DNA from 3 places in the Bacillus sp. GW821-FHT01G09 genome. Region 1 is predicted to be linked to each of the others. Evidence: predicted binding sites of a transcription regulator. Region 1 holds the regulator's gene; each other region holds the start of a gene.
What was found. Region 1 encodes Rex, which represses fermentation and respiration genes when NADH is low (regulators of the CRP and FNR family bind a similar motif). Its sites were predicted from a motif close to TTGTGAAATATTTCACAA; they were not measured.

Region 1 (4,985 bases):
CTTCTATATACAGCAATGGGCTTTACCTTTGCCTTTTTATATGCCAGAACAAAACGGATATGGGTGCCGATTTTCGCCCATTTAATGATGAATACATTCGTCGTCATCATGCAGCTTGAGCCTGTTCGGAATTACCTTGAACAGCAGAGCACACAAATGCAATTGATTATTGGAGGATTATTTTTATGAGAAACCCGGTAGTTTGGGGAATGATCTACTTTGCCGTAGGGTGCATCTTTACTTATCTTGCCGCAAGCTCGCCAGGCAGCATGTGGTCATTTTACTCCATCCTGCTGATGGTGTTCGCCGCTTACAACATCAGCATTTCTTTTAAGATGTTCGCCTTTTCATTTAAAATCAAAAAGAACCAAAAATAAAGAAAATCCATTTCTGAATGAGAAATGGATTCAAATTAAATCCTAAAACGGCTTTCGTTTTAGGATTTTGTCATTTTCTGCGTGATTGAAAACCCTTGAAGTCTAGGAAAGGCGGGCATTGGAGCGGAGCGAATGTTTTCATTCGTGAGCACCAACGCACAGGCTTGACAACGAATGCGGGGGGTTGTCAACACGCTGAATCCATTTCTCTCATGAGAAATGGATTTTTTATTATTGCCCCAAAGACACGTCCTGATCGGCAGCACTGCTTTTCTGTGCTTTCCGATAAGCGGCCTTCGATATAAGGATACTGATTTCATATAAAATCAAAAGCGGGACTGTGACCATCATATGGGACAGAAGCTCAGGCGGTGTAATCAGGGCTGCGATCACCAGCAGCGTAAAATACGCATACTTTCTGATTTTCGCCAAGAACATCGGTGTCACAATTCCGAGCCTGGTCAAAAACATGAGGATGACCGGCATTTGGAACAGCAGTCCAAACGGAATCGTCAGCTGCAGAAGAAAATGAAAATATTCATTAATTCCGATCACCTGATTGACATTCAAGTCCTGAGAAATCCGCTTCATAAAATCAACAACAAAAGGAAATAAAATATAATATGAAAAAGATAAGCCCGCTAAAAACAGCAAAATAGAGATCGGAATGTAGCTGAGCGTTACTTTGCGCTCTTTCTCATAGAGACCCGGACTCACAAAAGCCCAAAGCTGATAAAGAATAACCGGCGAGGTCAGGACTATGCCGATGATAAACGCAAACTGCATAAACACATAAAGCGGGTCTGTCAGGTTAAACGCGTTAAGCGTAAGCTGCTTCGCTTCATCTGTTTCTTGCAGATACACAATAATCGGCTTTGCTAAAAAAAATCCAGCAATAAAGAAAACGACAAACGCCAGCGCTACAATCAGCAACCGTTTTCGAAGCTCAGCAATATGCTCCAGCAGCGACATTTGATTCACTTTCATTCGTGTCATCCTAACTTACTGATCTTCTTTCTTTTTTTCCTCTTCATCACTCGTTAATCCTTTTGTAGCGTTTTTGAATTCACGAAGTGTGTCTCCCGCTGCTTTCCCCAATTCAGGCAGCTTTTTGGGACCGAAGATAATCAGAGCAACGATTGCGATAACAGCAAGGCTTCCAGGACCGATCGGCATATTTGGGCTCCTCCTTTCCCTCTATTCGATTTCCTCTAAAACTGAGTAATGCTTCAAAAAATAAACAAGTGACTGAAGCTCAACTGCTAAATCTATATGATGAATTCGAATGTGTTCCGGCACATTCAAACGGGCCGGCGTAAAATTAAGGATTCCCTTGATTCCTAATGCGACCAATCTGTCTGTAATGGATTGAGCGGCAACTGCAGGCACTGTAAGAATGGCAACTGATTCATCTTTTACGTGTTGTTCAAGGTCATCAAGGTTATAGACGGGCACGCCGCCTACCTCAGTTCCTATTTTACTCTCATTTATATCAAAAGCCATAGAAATTTTTGTGTTATTATTTTTTGTGAAATTATAGTGAAGAAATGCCGTTCCCAAGTTCCCGACACCAATCAAGATGACGTCTGTCATCTCATCCTGATCAAGCGTTTTCCGGAAAAAAGACAGCAAATAATCCACATTATATCCGTATCCTTTTTTGCCAAGAGCTCCAAAATAGGAAAAATCCCTCCGAATCGTGGCAGAATCAACCTTTACGGCATCACTGAGTTCAGCGGATGATACACGCTGTTTTCCTGACGCATGCAGATTCTTTAAAAAGCGATAGTAAAGCGGCAGCCGTTTCGCCGTCGCCTGCGGAATTTTTGATTGATCCTTATTCATTTTTGGTCCTCCAAATTATACTCGGATAGTTCTCTTTTAAAGTCACCGTTTTTCCCGCCTGTCTTCTCCAGCAAGAAAGTAGGGCCGATGACCATCCCCTTATCAAGGGCCTTGCACATATCGTAAACGGTAAGAGCGCACACCGATGCAGAAGTGAGCGCTTCCATTTCCACACCTGTACTCCCTTTCGTTTTGACCTGTGCTTTTATATGAAGTATAACTTCTGCTTCTTTTATTTTCCAGTCAAACGATATATCTACCCCGCTCAATGAAAGCGGATGGCACATCGGAATGATATTCGACGTTTGCTTTGCGGCCATAATGCCTGCCACCTGTGCGACAGCCAGTACATCTCCTTTGCCGATATCGTGACTTTGTATTTTCTCGTACACTTCATTCTTCATGTGTACGCTTGAAACAGCCGCCGCAGTACGGACAGTCGAAGATTTTTCGCTGATATCCACCATCTGGGCTCTGCCCTGTTCATTAAAATGAGAAAATCCATTCATATTAAAACGCTCCTTAAACAGATCATACACTATTTTCTTCTCTATGTCTTATATGGCCAATGTATTGTTTGCTGACTTCTGGTTCATAAGCTACACTTAACTTATTATAGCAGAGGTGAAATAATATGATGATCTTACAAGTTAATCAGCTGTCCAAATCATTTGGTGCTGATACTATTTTAAACAATATAAAGCTGGAAGTCAGAAATCGTGATCGCATCGCCATTGTAGGAAGAAATGGCGCCGGAAAATCCACGCTCCTTAAAATTATCGCAGGCCAGCTTTCGTATGAAAAGGGCGAAATTATTAAACCGAAAGATATTACAATGGGATATCTCGCCCAGCATACTGGCTTGGATTCTAAGCTTACCATAAAAGAAGAGCTGCTGACTGTTTTTGACCACTTAAAAGCAATGGAAAAGGAAATGCGGGCTATGGAAGAAAAAATGGCGGCAGCTGACCCGGGTGAATTAGAAAGCATCATGAAAACCTACGACCGTCTTCAGCAGGAATTCAAAGATAAGGGCGGTTATCAATATGAAGCGGATGTTAGATCTGTGCTGCATGGTCTCGGCTTCAGCCATTTTGACGATTCTACACAGGTTCAAAGCCTCAGCGGAGGCCAGAAAACAAGACTGGCTTTAGGTAAGCTTCTATTAACACAGCCTGATTTGCTCATTCTTGATGAGCCGACAAACCATCTGGATATTGATACGCTTACCTGGCTTGAGCATTATTTACAAGGCTATTCAGGCGCCATCCTCATCGTTTCGCATGACCGCTACTTTTTGGACAAAGTAGTAAACCAGGTGTACGAGGTATCAAGAGCAGAAAGCAAAAAGTATCACGGCAACTACAGCGCTTATCTCGACCAAAAAGCCGCGCAGTATGAAAAAGATCTTAAAATGTATGAAAAGCAGCAGGACGAGATTGCAAAGCTGCAGGACTTCGTAGACCGAAATCTGGCGAGAGCCTCTACCACCAAAAGGGCGCAAAGCCGCAGAAAGCAGCTTGAGCGAATGGAAGTCATGTCAAAACCGCTTGGCGATGAAAAATCTGCAAACTTTCATTTTGATATTACAAAACAGAGCGGAAATGAAGTCCTCCGTGTTCAGGATCTCACAATCAGCTATGAAAACCAGCCGCCGCTTTTAACAGAAGTGTCATTCATGCTCACAAGAGGAGAAAGCGCAGCGCTTGTCGGCCCTAACGGAATTGGTAAATCGACATTACTGAAAACATTGATAGACACCCTAAAACCAGATCAAGGAACGATCTCATACGGCTCAAATGTCAGTGTCGGCTATTATGATCAGGAACAGGCTGAGTTGACTTCCTCTAAACGTGTCCTTGATGAGCTGTGGGACGAGTACCCCGGGCTCCCAGAAAAAGAAATCAGAACGTGTCTCGGAAATTTCTTATTCTCCGGAGATGATGTGCTGAAACCAGTTCATTCACTGAGCGGAGGCGAAAAAGCAAGATTGGCTCTAGCTAAGCTGATGCTTCAAAAAGCCAACTTTCTCATCCTTGATGAACCGACTAACCATCTGGATTTAGACAGCAAAGAAGTTCTCGAAAACGCGCTGATTGATTATCCAGGCACACTGTTATTTGTCTCACATGACAGATATTTTATTAACAGAATCGCCACAAGAGTATTGGAGCTTTCTTCAAGCCATATAGAGGAGTATCTGGGAGATTACGATTATTATACAGAGAAAAAAACAGAGCAGCTTGAATTGGAGAAAATGAATCAGCAAGAGGAAACTGATAAAACGCCAGCTACAGTGAAGTCTGACTCCAAACGTTCCTACGAGGAAGAAAAAGAATGGAAAAAGAAAGAGCGCCAACGACTCCGTCGGATTGAAGAAATTGAAACCACTGTTCAAACCATTGAAGAGAACATTAGCCGCAATGATGAATTGCTATGTGACCCTGAAGTCTATCAGGATCATGAAAAAGTACAAGCTATCCATGCAGACAATGAGAAGCTTAATCAGGAGCTGGAATCTCTTTTGTCCGAATGGGAAGAACTATCCACAGAAGAAGATTAAAAAAGTCAAGCACCTCTTTTTAGAGGTGCTTTTTATCCACAGAACATCCCCTAATAAATAAACAAAGTAAGCGCTTTATACACACTATCCACAAAATATTCTGAATTTATCCACTTTATTAACAGTGACCTCAGCCCTTTATCCATCAATATCTCTATAATTACTCCCAGATATGTGGATAAATTGTGAATTGTCTGTTA
Region 2 (4,985 bases), on a different contig from region 1:
TTTTTTATGAGAAAAACGTGTGATGTAATTCACAATCCTGTTTGGCGAGTTTTTGTATGATAAGACTGATTATTGAATCATTGAAAGGGGCAAGCCAAATGATCAACCGTCAACACATTCAATTATCGTTACAGTCATTAAGCTTGGTGGCAGGGTTTATGGTTTGGGTGCTGATTTCATCACTCATATCCCAAATCACATTAGATATTCATTTAAGCAAGGGTGAGATTTCTTTGGTGACGGCGATTCCTGTGATCCTCGGGTCGCTTCTCCGCATTCCTTTAGGGTATTTAACGAACAGGTTTGGCGCGCGGCTCATGTTTATGGTCAGCTTCATCCTGCTTTTATTTCCTGTATTTTGGATCAGTATCGCGGATTCTCTGTTTGATTTAATCGCAGGCGGCTTTTTCTTAGGGATCGGGGGAGCGGTGTTTTCCATTGGGGTGACCTCCCTCCCGAAATATTATCCGAAAGAAAAGCACGGTGTCGTCAATGGGATTTACGGTGCAGGAAATATCGGGACAGCCGTTACGACATTTGCAGCGCCGGTTATCGCTCAAGCTGTCGGGTGGAAATCAACCGTGCAGATGTATCTGGTTTTGCTGGCTGTCTTTGCCTTACTGCACGTTTTGTTCGGTGACAGGCATGAGAAGAAGGTCAAAGTTTCTGTTAAGACTCAAATCAAAGCCGTTTACCGAAATCATGTGCTATGGTTTCTGAGCCTGTTTTATTTTATTACGTTCGGTGCCTTTGTCGCCTTCACTATCTATCTGCCGAACTTTCTGGTGGAGCATTTTGGGCTGAATCCTGCAGATGCCGGCTTGCGGACGGCTGGCTTTATTGCGGTTTCTACGCTGCTCAGGCCTGCAGGCGGATTCCTGGCTGATAAAATGAGCCCGCTCCGCATCTTGATGTTTGTTTTTGCCGGGCTTACATTATCAGGCATTATCCTATCATTCTCGCCGACAATCGGCCTTTATACGTTTGGATCATTAACCGTGGCCGTCTGCTCAGGCATAGGAAACGGGACTGTTTTTAAACTGGTGCCTTTCTATTTTTCGAAGCAAGCGGGGATTGCCAATGGGATTGTGTCTGCCATGGGCGGATTAGGCGGCTTTTTTCCTCCGCTCATATTGGCGAGTGTGTTTCAGGCAACAGGCCAGTACGCGATCGGGTTTATGGCGCTTTCAGAGGTGGCGTTAGCCAGTTTTGTCCTTGTCATATGGATGTATTGGCAGGAAAGAATGAAAACACACACGGAGAGAAACAGCCAGAGCATCAACTAACACTGGGGCATTCACAAGATTGTTAGTTTTTTCTCGATGGGTACAAATCAATTCACGTTACAATAAACACACAACGTGACTTTCTTCGAGGTGAGCTCATGAATTTTCTCTCTGTTCGACCATCTGATAGTGATCTTATATCCAGCGATCTGCATGAATTGCTGGAATCGATCAGCACGAAAAGAAAAATGGAAAAACACACGTATTTGTTTCGAGAAGGAATGGATGCAGAAGAGCTTTATCTGATTCAATCAGGACTCATTGAAATCGGCAAGCTGACATCTGACGGAAAAGACCTGACGCTTAGAATCTGCCAAAAGCATGATATCGTCGGTGAATTAACACTTTTCACTGAAGAACCAAGGTATATGCTCAGTGCAAAAGTGCTAGAGGATGGCGAGGTGCTCGTCATTAATAAAAATAAGCTGGAAAAAGAATTAATCCAAAACGGCGCTTTGACATTTGAGTTCATGAAATGGATGAGCACGCACCTCCGGAAGATTCAGTCCAAAATCAGGGATCTGCTTCTTCATGGCAAAAAGGGGGCGCTCTATTCTACCCTTATCCGCTTATCAAACAGCTACGGAGTGGAGCGAAGCGACGGCATTCTGATTAACATTGTCCTGACAAATCAGGATTTGGCAAAGTTTTGCGCGGCTGCACGGGAAAGCGTCAATCGTATGCTCGGAGATCTCCGCAAAAAAGGGGTTATTTCGATAGACGAATCCGGAAAAATTATTTTGCACAAGCGGGACTATTTACGATGTGAGATTGAGTGTGAAAATTGCCCGCTGGAGATTTGCAATATTGACTGAAAAAACAAGGACAGTGATGTCCTTGTTTTTTTACCTTGTGATAAACAGGCACATGACGGCAAGAAAGAAGCAGGCATTCACGATTTCCAGAATGCCAATCGTTTTCACGGGCCAATCCCTTCCATGAAAAAACCATGCCCGCAAGCTGCTCGGGATAAAAGCGAGAAACGCCCATCCTGCTCCGAAAAGAGCGGATAAAAAGGGGAGCAGCAGGTGATACCCCCATGACCAGTATGCAAATGCCCTGTTCTTTCTTTCACGAATCACCGATTTCACATAAAAGGAACTCCCGATAAAAAATAAAGCAGACTGCAAGAAAATAAACCAAGCCCAGCCGTCAAGGGTTCCCATCCCCAGCCAGCAGCTCGCAAACCCGCCCGAACAAAAGAACAAGACACCTGCAACATCATTCAATAAGGCTCGTTCGTTTTTTCTGCGGGCAAAATACATATGTATGAGAAACAGCGGCAGTAAAGAAACGCCCACCCAGATGAGAGGCGGCTTATGAAAGACCGAGATCATCAAAAAGCAGCAGGCGGGAAAACCGTAATAACACATCCACTTTTGATATGGTTTGCTTTGTTTCTTTTTTAAGGCAAGCGTAACGGGATAAACCGCTAAGTATAGGAAAAGCCAGCCAAGGAAGAGCGGAATATGCCAAATAACGGGGCCTCCCTTGACCATGCCGAGTAAAAATGGGATCAGCAGCATCGCCCACGCGCCGTGCTGCTTCGAAATCAGCGCCTTCATCGAAATCCTCCTTTTTTCTTTCATTATAAATGCAGTCACCCTCCTGATAAGTGACATTCATCATACAGGCTGTGAAATACATCACTGCTGTACAGGCTCGATCGAGCTACACTAAAGCTATCCTTAGCACAGGAGGTTTTCCTATGAATCAGTGTGACTATTTATTATTTCTGAAACAACTTCCTATGTTTAATGAAGTGCCTCTATCCATTGTCGAAACCTTGCTGAAAAACGGCACGTTTATCCGCGGCTCATGTGATCAGTCTCCATCTTTTCTTCATTCTCAATCTGTTTATATTGTATTAAAAGGCAGTGTCCGTTTTATGGACACAAGGCTCCCTGAAGGGTCGAAAACCGTTGCGCTGTGGGAAAAAGGCGATGTGTTTCCGATTGATGAAAAAGGCGGGCTTTATTTATCGCCCTTTATCTCAGTCAATGCCACTTCAGACATTCTGATTCTCAATATCCCATATTACATATTTAAGAAAATGATGTCTTATCATCCGCAGCTGCAAATGAACTTTTTGGCTATGCTTCAGCAAAATGTTTTTTGTTCCTATCAATTATTTTTGCGGTATCTGTATACATCACAGGATGAAAACGCTGAGCCCGGTTCTTAAATAGAGCCGGTTTTTTTGATCTTTGAATAAAAGGCAGCTAATAACCCAAGCGTCCTGCCTGAACGCAGCCTTCCTTCTCCTTTGTGTGAACATTTTGTGAAAAAAGCAGAGTGTGTGACATAGTTCACAAGGAAACACGCTGTCTCTGTTTATAGTGAACTTAGCATCACCTGACTCGGAAGGAGTGAACTCTCATGAAGAAAAAGAAAATGAGTCCGTTGTTTAGGAGATTGAATTATTTCTCTCCTATCGAACACCATTCAAATAAACATAGCCAAACTACCCGCGAGGATCGCGATTGGGAGAATGTATACAGAAACAGATGGCAGTACGACAAAGTCGTTCGCTCCACCCACGGCGTCAACTGTACAGGGTCTTGCAGCTGGAATATTTATGTGAAAAACGGAATTGTCACGTGGGAAGGGCAAAATTTGAATTATCCATCAACAGGCCCGGATATGCCTGATTTTGAACCGAGAGGCTGCCCGCGGGGGGCCAGTTTTTCATGGTATATCTACAGCCCGCTCCGTGTGAAATATCCATACGTGCGCGGTGTGCTGATCAATTTGTGGCGGGAGGCATTGCAGACGCATCAAAATCCATTGGAAGCCTGGAAATCGATCGTCGAAAACCCTGAAAAAGCGAAGTCCTATAAACAGGCGAGAGGGAAAGGCGGTTTTGTGCGCGCTGAATGGCCGGAGGTGCTGAAGCTGATTTCAGCCTCTCTGCTGTATACAGTGATGAAATACGGGCCTGACCGAAACGTCGGTTTTTCTCCGATTCCGGCCATGTCCATGATCAGCCACGCATCAGGCTCCCGGTTTATGTCGTTAATCGGAGGCCCTATGCTCAGTTTTTATGACTGGTATGCGGATCTTCCTCCAGCATCCCCGCAAATTTGGGGTGACCAGACGGACGTTCCGGAAAGCAGTGATTGGTACAATTCCGGCTATATTATCACATGGGGCTCCAACGTTCCGTTAACGAGAACGCCTGACGCGCATTTTTTGGCGGAGGCCCGCTATAAAGGCGCTAAGGTCATTTCGATCAGTCCAGATTTTGCGGAATCCTCAAAGTTCGCGGATGACTGGCTGAGTATTCGCCAAGGGACTGACGGGGCGCTTGCGATGGCGATGGGTCACGTTATTCTGCAGGAATTTTACGTGAACCAAGAAACTGAACGTTTTATTGAGTACGCGAAGCAATACACTGATTTTCCATTTCTCGTCACTCTGTCAAAAGAAAATGGCGTATACACAGCGGGACGGTTTCTGCATGCGAAGGACATCGGGCGGCAGACAAAGCATGATCAGTGGAAGCCTGCGGTTTGGGATGAACAGACAAGTTCATTTGCCATACCCCAAGGGACAATGGGCTCGCGCTGGGACGGGCAGCAGAAATGGAACCTGCACATGATTGATGAAGAAACCGGGGAACCGATTGAACCCCGTCTCTCTGTTCTGGGAATAGAGGACGAGATCGGCACGGTGCGCATCCCGTATTTTTCAAATGAC
Region 3 (4,985 bases), on a different contig from region 1:
ACTGCGATTTTATACAGCCACACCGCCATCAGGACGATGTAGCCAATGGGCCACAGCCCGCTCCCGATTCCTAACAAAACAGAAGAAATCGCTTTTTCAACCGGCATATGAAATGCCCAAACGGAGACGAAGAAACTGACGGCTAGGGTAAGAAATGCCGCAAGAATGCCTTTCATTTTCAAAACAGTTAAAGCCAAAAGAAAAAAGAGAATCGGAGTGAGCGCCACAAGTGCGCTCACATACTCGTTTCCAAACGGATCATACAACTGCTCCCACATTGACAATCAGCCCTTTACTCTAAAGTTGCGGTTAGTTGACTTTTTGTTCTGCAAAATGAGGTTTTAAAATGTTTTTAAGGACGCCGGCGCTGTGAAGGAACTGTTCTTTTTCTTTCTCATTTAAGTTCAGCTCAGTGATACCTGCGATCCCTCCGCGGTTCACGACAGCCGGCACACCGATGTACACGTCATCTGCACCGTATTGCCCGTCCAAATATGTGCTGACAGTTAATATGCTGTTTTCATTATGAAGAATGGCTTTTGTAATGCGAGCAAGACTCATCGCAACCCCATAATAAGTCGCGCCTTTTTTCTCAATGATATGGTAAGCTGCGTTTTTCACATCATCTACAATTTGGTCCAGCTCCTCTTGTTTGTATGCATCGTTTTTCTCAACGAGTTCACTGACCGGCACACCGCCGACATTCGCGTGGCTCCAAACAGGAAGCTCTGTGTCGCCGTGCTCTCCGATAATATGCGCGTGCACGTTTTGAGGCGCTGCGCCAAAGTATTCGCTCAGCATGAAACGGAATCTCGCAGAATCTAGTGTTGTGCCGCTTCCGATCACCCGCTCTTTTGGCAGGCCGCTGAATTTCCATGTTGCGTAAGTCAGGATATCAACCGGATTTGTCGCGATTAAGAAAATACCGTCAAATCCGCTCTCCATGACTTCACTAACGATGCCTTTGAAAATCTTCAAGTTCTTTTCTACTAATTCAAGGCGTGTCTCACCAGGTTTTTGGTTTGCTCCGGCGCAAATGCAGACAATATCAGCATCCTTGCAGTCTTCATATGTTCCGTAAGATGTTTTGACCGGTTGTGGCGCAAACGCCTTTCCGTGGTTTAAATCCATCACATCGCCCATTGCTTTTTCTTTATTTACATCAATGACCACAAGCTCATCTGTGATCCCTTGGTTAATTAACGCAAATGCATAACTGCTTCCAACAAAACCCGCTCCGATTAAAGCTACTTTATTTACATGTTTGTTCATCATTAATCATCCTTCCAGGGTATGTTTCTCTTTGATGTCTTTTTGTTTGTGAAGTATTTCACATTTATATTGTGCAACACTTCACAAACTTTTGCAAGGGAAAAGTTTTGTCTGATTTATGAACAAAAAAGAAACCATCATAGATGGTTTCTTTCGGTAAGTCCCGTCTAGCATTGTCCTCAATGGGGAAGAGAACCGCTTAAGCCCGAGTCATTATATAAACCATTTTGCACGTAATCAAAGCCAGGCTGATTCTGGCCGGGCACTTGGGCGCTGCCATTATTAAAAATCACTTTGGCGTTGGTTGTATCCGTATCCGCAGGCAGCGTCAGCGTGTAAATTCCATCTGCATTTTTAGTCATTGGTTTTCCAGGCCAAGGTCCGGTCAATTCAATTGCCCCGCCCCCATCATGTTTATAGATATAAGCATTTACCTGGCTCCAATGATTCGGATTTTGATAGCCGATGGTTTTGGCCGAAGCTGGATCTCTTTTAACAAAGCTGTATTCCTCGGTCCTCGTTACACCATCACTGTTCGTTCCTTTTAACATGATGGTGTATGTTTTGCCAAATGGATCTCCTTTTCCGATTGTGAATTGATCTCCATCCTTAAACGCTGTCTCTGGTCCATTATTGATTTGATAAACGGCTTTTGTTGTATTCGCATCTGCACGCAAGGTAATCGTCAGTTGATCATTGAAAGAATGTGTTACACCTGTTTTGTAATTCTCAAGGAAAACATGAGGCGCTTTTGCAATATCATCAGGATAAAGCACAGCTACAGACCTGGCATTGATCGTGCCTGTCAGTTTACCATCGTTCACTTGAAATGAACCCGCTCCAGCTTTATTGTCATACCTGCCATCAGGCAATTTTGTTGCCGTATTGATAGAGACAGAGGATGAACCTGCATTTGCCAGCACAACGCCATGTGAGCCGCGCTGATTCATAAATATCTGGTTGTTTCCATTCGGGTTCGAGAGTTCCTCAGGCTGTCCAGCCATCACATTGTGAAATCTATTGACCGCAGTGATAGCCTGATCTTCAAATAAAGCACTCCCGCGATCGCCTATTTGGCTTTTCCCCGGGAATCTCACACCATTTCCGCCTCCCTCAGGTCTGGAAAAGAAAAGAGGCGTACTGCCTGAACGAGAAGCTATCACCGCCCAGCCTAAACGGATATCATCATCGCTCATCCATGTCGACTCTTCATCATCATTGGCATACGTATCATGCGACTCTACCCATGTCACTAGCTTGTCCGCAGACACATCAGATGCATAGTGGGAGATATTCGACACGCCCAGATTACGATTCTTTAAAGCGGACCTTATGGAATGCCCATAGTTAGACGCTGTCACATCCATATAATTCGCATATGCAGCATCTCTGGAGGCACTATCCTGCAGGATTTCTCCGTATTGGAACTCTGCAGATGTATTTGTGATATTCGGCCAAAATTGACTGCCGTAACTCCCATCATCCGGAAGCTCTATATGTTTGGCGGCATCAAATCGAAAACCGTCTGCCCCGTCATTCAATGCCCTTTCTAAGAACCGTTTCAGATAGGACTGTACTTGTGTATTTTGTGTATTCCAGTCATACAGCCCGAGCAATGAATTCTGCGTGACATCCCATCGATCAGACCAGTTTTTAATTTGTGTGTTTCCATGTGTCCAGTTTGGAATACTCTTAACCTCATTGGAAATCGCGGCATAATCACTGGTGGTATGATTGATGACCGCGTCAACAATGACCTTTATGCCATATTCTTCAGCGGCTGCACACATTTCTTTAAATTCTTGTTCAGTACCTAAGTAACGGTTGCCAATTTGGTACGATGTCGGCTGATACAGCCAGTACCAGTTCGACATGTTTTTATCTCCTTGATTCCCTTCCTTTACTTGGTTAATCGGAGATGTCTGAATGGCTGTATATCCTGCATCATGAATATCCTTCATATTGTGTTTTAACGTATTGAACGACCAATTCCATGCATGAAGAATGGTTCCGCTTTTGATCGACGGTGCTGTAAGCTCATTCGATTTGTTCGCCGTTTCAGCACTCGCAGCCGCCGGTCCTGCCAGAACCAAATGAAACAGCAATAAAAATCCAGCGAATAACGGCAGTAAAGAGGTTTTGAATCGTTTTGCAAACATTCTTGACACTCCTTATTTGATTTTTTGAAGACTTACTTCGGAGTCAAAAATCCCTCTTACTTCATTCTTCCGCTTCCTCCTTTCAAACCGATGTGAAGACTGGAGAATTTTGTCAACGCTTACATTTTAAATTATCACAATCACTCTATCAAAACAACTTGGCAGAGTGAATACAAATCAATGTTCCTATAAAAAAAGCTGCCCGAAACTATGAACGCTTCCCTCGCTTTCCAAACAAAAAAAGAAACCATCTATTTTTCAAGATGATTTCTTTTTTATTTCTTCTTTTACCGCTCTTCTGTAAGCCAGCTTCACAATCACATACCGAAGCAGAAACAGAACGCCGCCGCAGACGATAAAAAGAAGAATCATTTTCAGCCAAGCGAAGAATGTATGGGGAATCCCCCTGTCGTACATCGTAAGCACCACTACCGCAAAGGCGACCGCAATTGATTCTATTCGCTGCTGCTTCACCCGTTTTTGCAGTTCTTCTTTGGTGTCTATTCTCGGCATGAGCATTCCGGATGCCGCAGCCCTGATGCAGTAATATAAGATAATGATGAACAAAAACACAAGGCTTGCAGCCCATTCTTTAAACGGAAATGCAAACATAATCCCGCGGATGATCACATCAAGCAGCGCAAATGCTCCCGCTATCATCCCAATCTCCGACCAGATTTTTTGTTCTTTTTCTTTTACTCTCTTATTTTTCCCATTCACGCCTGAAAGTCTATTACGCAGATTATTCATGACCTTCCTCCCGCACTTTTACGAATGGCTTATGGCTTACATGTTACAATAACAGCCTGCGCTTCTGCAATGAATAACTCAAAAGCCCGCCGTACAAGCCGGCGGGCAGCAATCGTTAAAACGGCCCCCAATTGATCATGACGCCGATCACGATAAAGACAAGCCCGATCAAGAACCAAATCAGAGCAAGCGGCACCATAAACCGCAGCCACTTGACATACGGAATACCGCTGGCGGCAAGCACCGCCATGAGAACGCCGGATGTCGGATTCACACAGTTGACGACCCCTTCTCCAAGCATAACTGCCTCCACCGCAACCTGTCTCGTGATTCCCATCAAATCAGCGAGCGGTGCCAGGATTGGAATAAATACAACGGCTTCGCCAGACCCTGAAGAGATGAGAAAATGAAGCAGCGCACTGGCGATATACATGCCGATTGCCCCGGCAATCGGGCTGAATCCATCCAAAAGTGAAGCCAAAGCATTGACGACAGTATCGAGGAGCTTTCCATTTTCAAGGATAACGGAAATGCTTCGTGCCATCCCGACAATCAGCGCCCCGTATACAAGACTTTGGCAGCCCGTAATGAAGGTTTTGGCAATATCGTTCGCCGCAAGCCTGCCTATTAAACCGGCAAGGACAGAAATAAAAATAAATGTCGCAGCCATTTGGGAATCTGACCAGCCAAGCTTCAAAGCGCCGTATAAAAATCCGACAAGTGAGAGTCCCGCCACAGCCAAAATCAGCTTATGGCGAACGGTAAACGGCACTGACTGATCTTCTTCTTTACCGGCTTCGCCCA

Region 2: a site for Rex is predicted at 2,921-2,938, ahead of AC07VD_RS03305 (YwiC-like family protein). Genes of this name have one in related genera too.
Region 3: a site for Rex is predicted at 1,319-1,336, ahead of AC07VD_RS17095 (L-lactate dehydrogenase). Genes of this name have one in related genera too.

The regions. Positions count from the first base shown of each region.
Region 1 covers NZ_JBWKWL010000006.1:274,752-279,736, forward strand. Annotated here, with positions in the region: gene AC07VD_RS19905 (CPBP family intramembrane glutamic endopeptidase) at 1-189, shown strand, start outside; gene AC07VD_RS19910 (YdiK family protein) at 186-377, shown strand; gene tatC (twin-arginine translocase subunit TatC) at 609-1,373, opposite strand; gene tatAY (sec-independent protein translocase protein TatAY) at 1,380-1,553, opposite strand; gene AC07VD_RS19925 (redox-sensing transcriptional repressor Rex) at 1,575-2,222, opposite strand; gene moaC (cyclic pyranopterin monophosphate synthase MoaC) at 2,219-2,731, opposite strand; gene AC07VD_RS19935 (ABC-F family ATP-binding cassette domain-containing protein) at 2,857-4,785, shown strand.
Region 2 covers NZ_JBWKWL010000001.1:661,238-666,222, reverse strand. Annotated here, with positions in the region: gene narK (nitrate transporter NarK) at 99-1,286, shown strand; gene fnr (fumarate/nitrate reduction transcriptional regulator Fnr) at 1,385-2,101, shown strand; gene AC07VD_RS03305 (YwiC-like family protein) at 2,132-2,851, opposite strand; gene arfM (Crp/Fnr family transcriptional regulator ArfM) at 2,995-3,471, shown strand; gene AC07VD_RS03295 (nitrate reductase subunit alpha) at 3,666-4,985, shown strand, end outside.
Region 3 covers NZ_JBWKWL010000005.1:139,067-144,051, reverse strand. Annotated here, with positions in the region: gene AC07VD_RS17100 (L-lactate permease) at 1-278, opposite strand, end outside; gene AC07VD_RS17095 (L-lactate dehydrogenase) at 310-1,275, opposite strand; gene amyE (alpha-amylase) at 1,452-3,431, opposite strand; partial or broken gene AC07VD_RS17085 (DUF6773 family protein) at 3,640-4,181, opposite strand; gene AC07VD_RS17080 (YfcC family protein) at 4,297-4,985, opposite strand, start outside.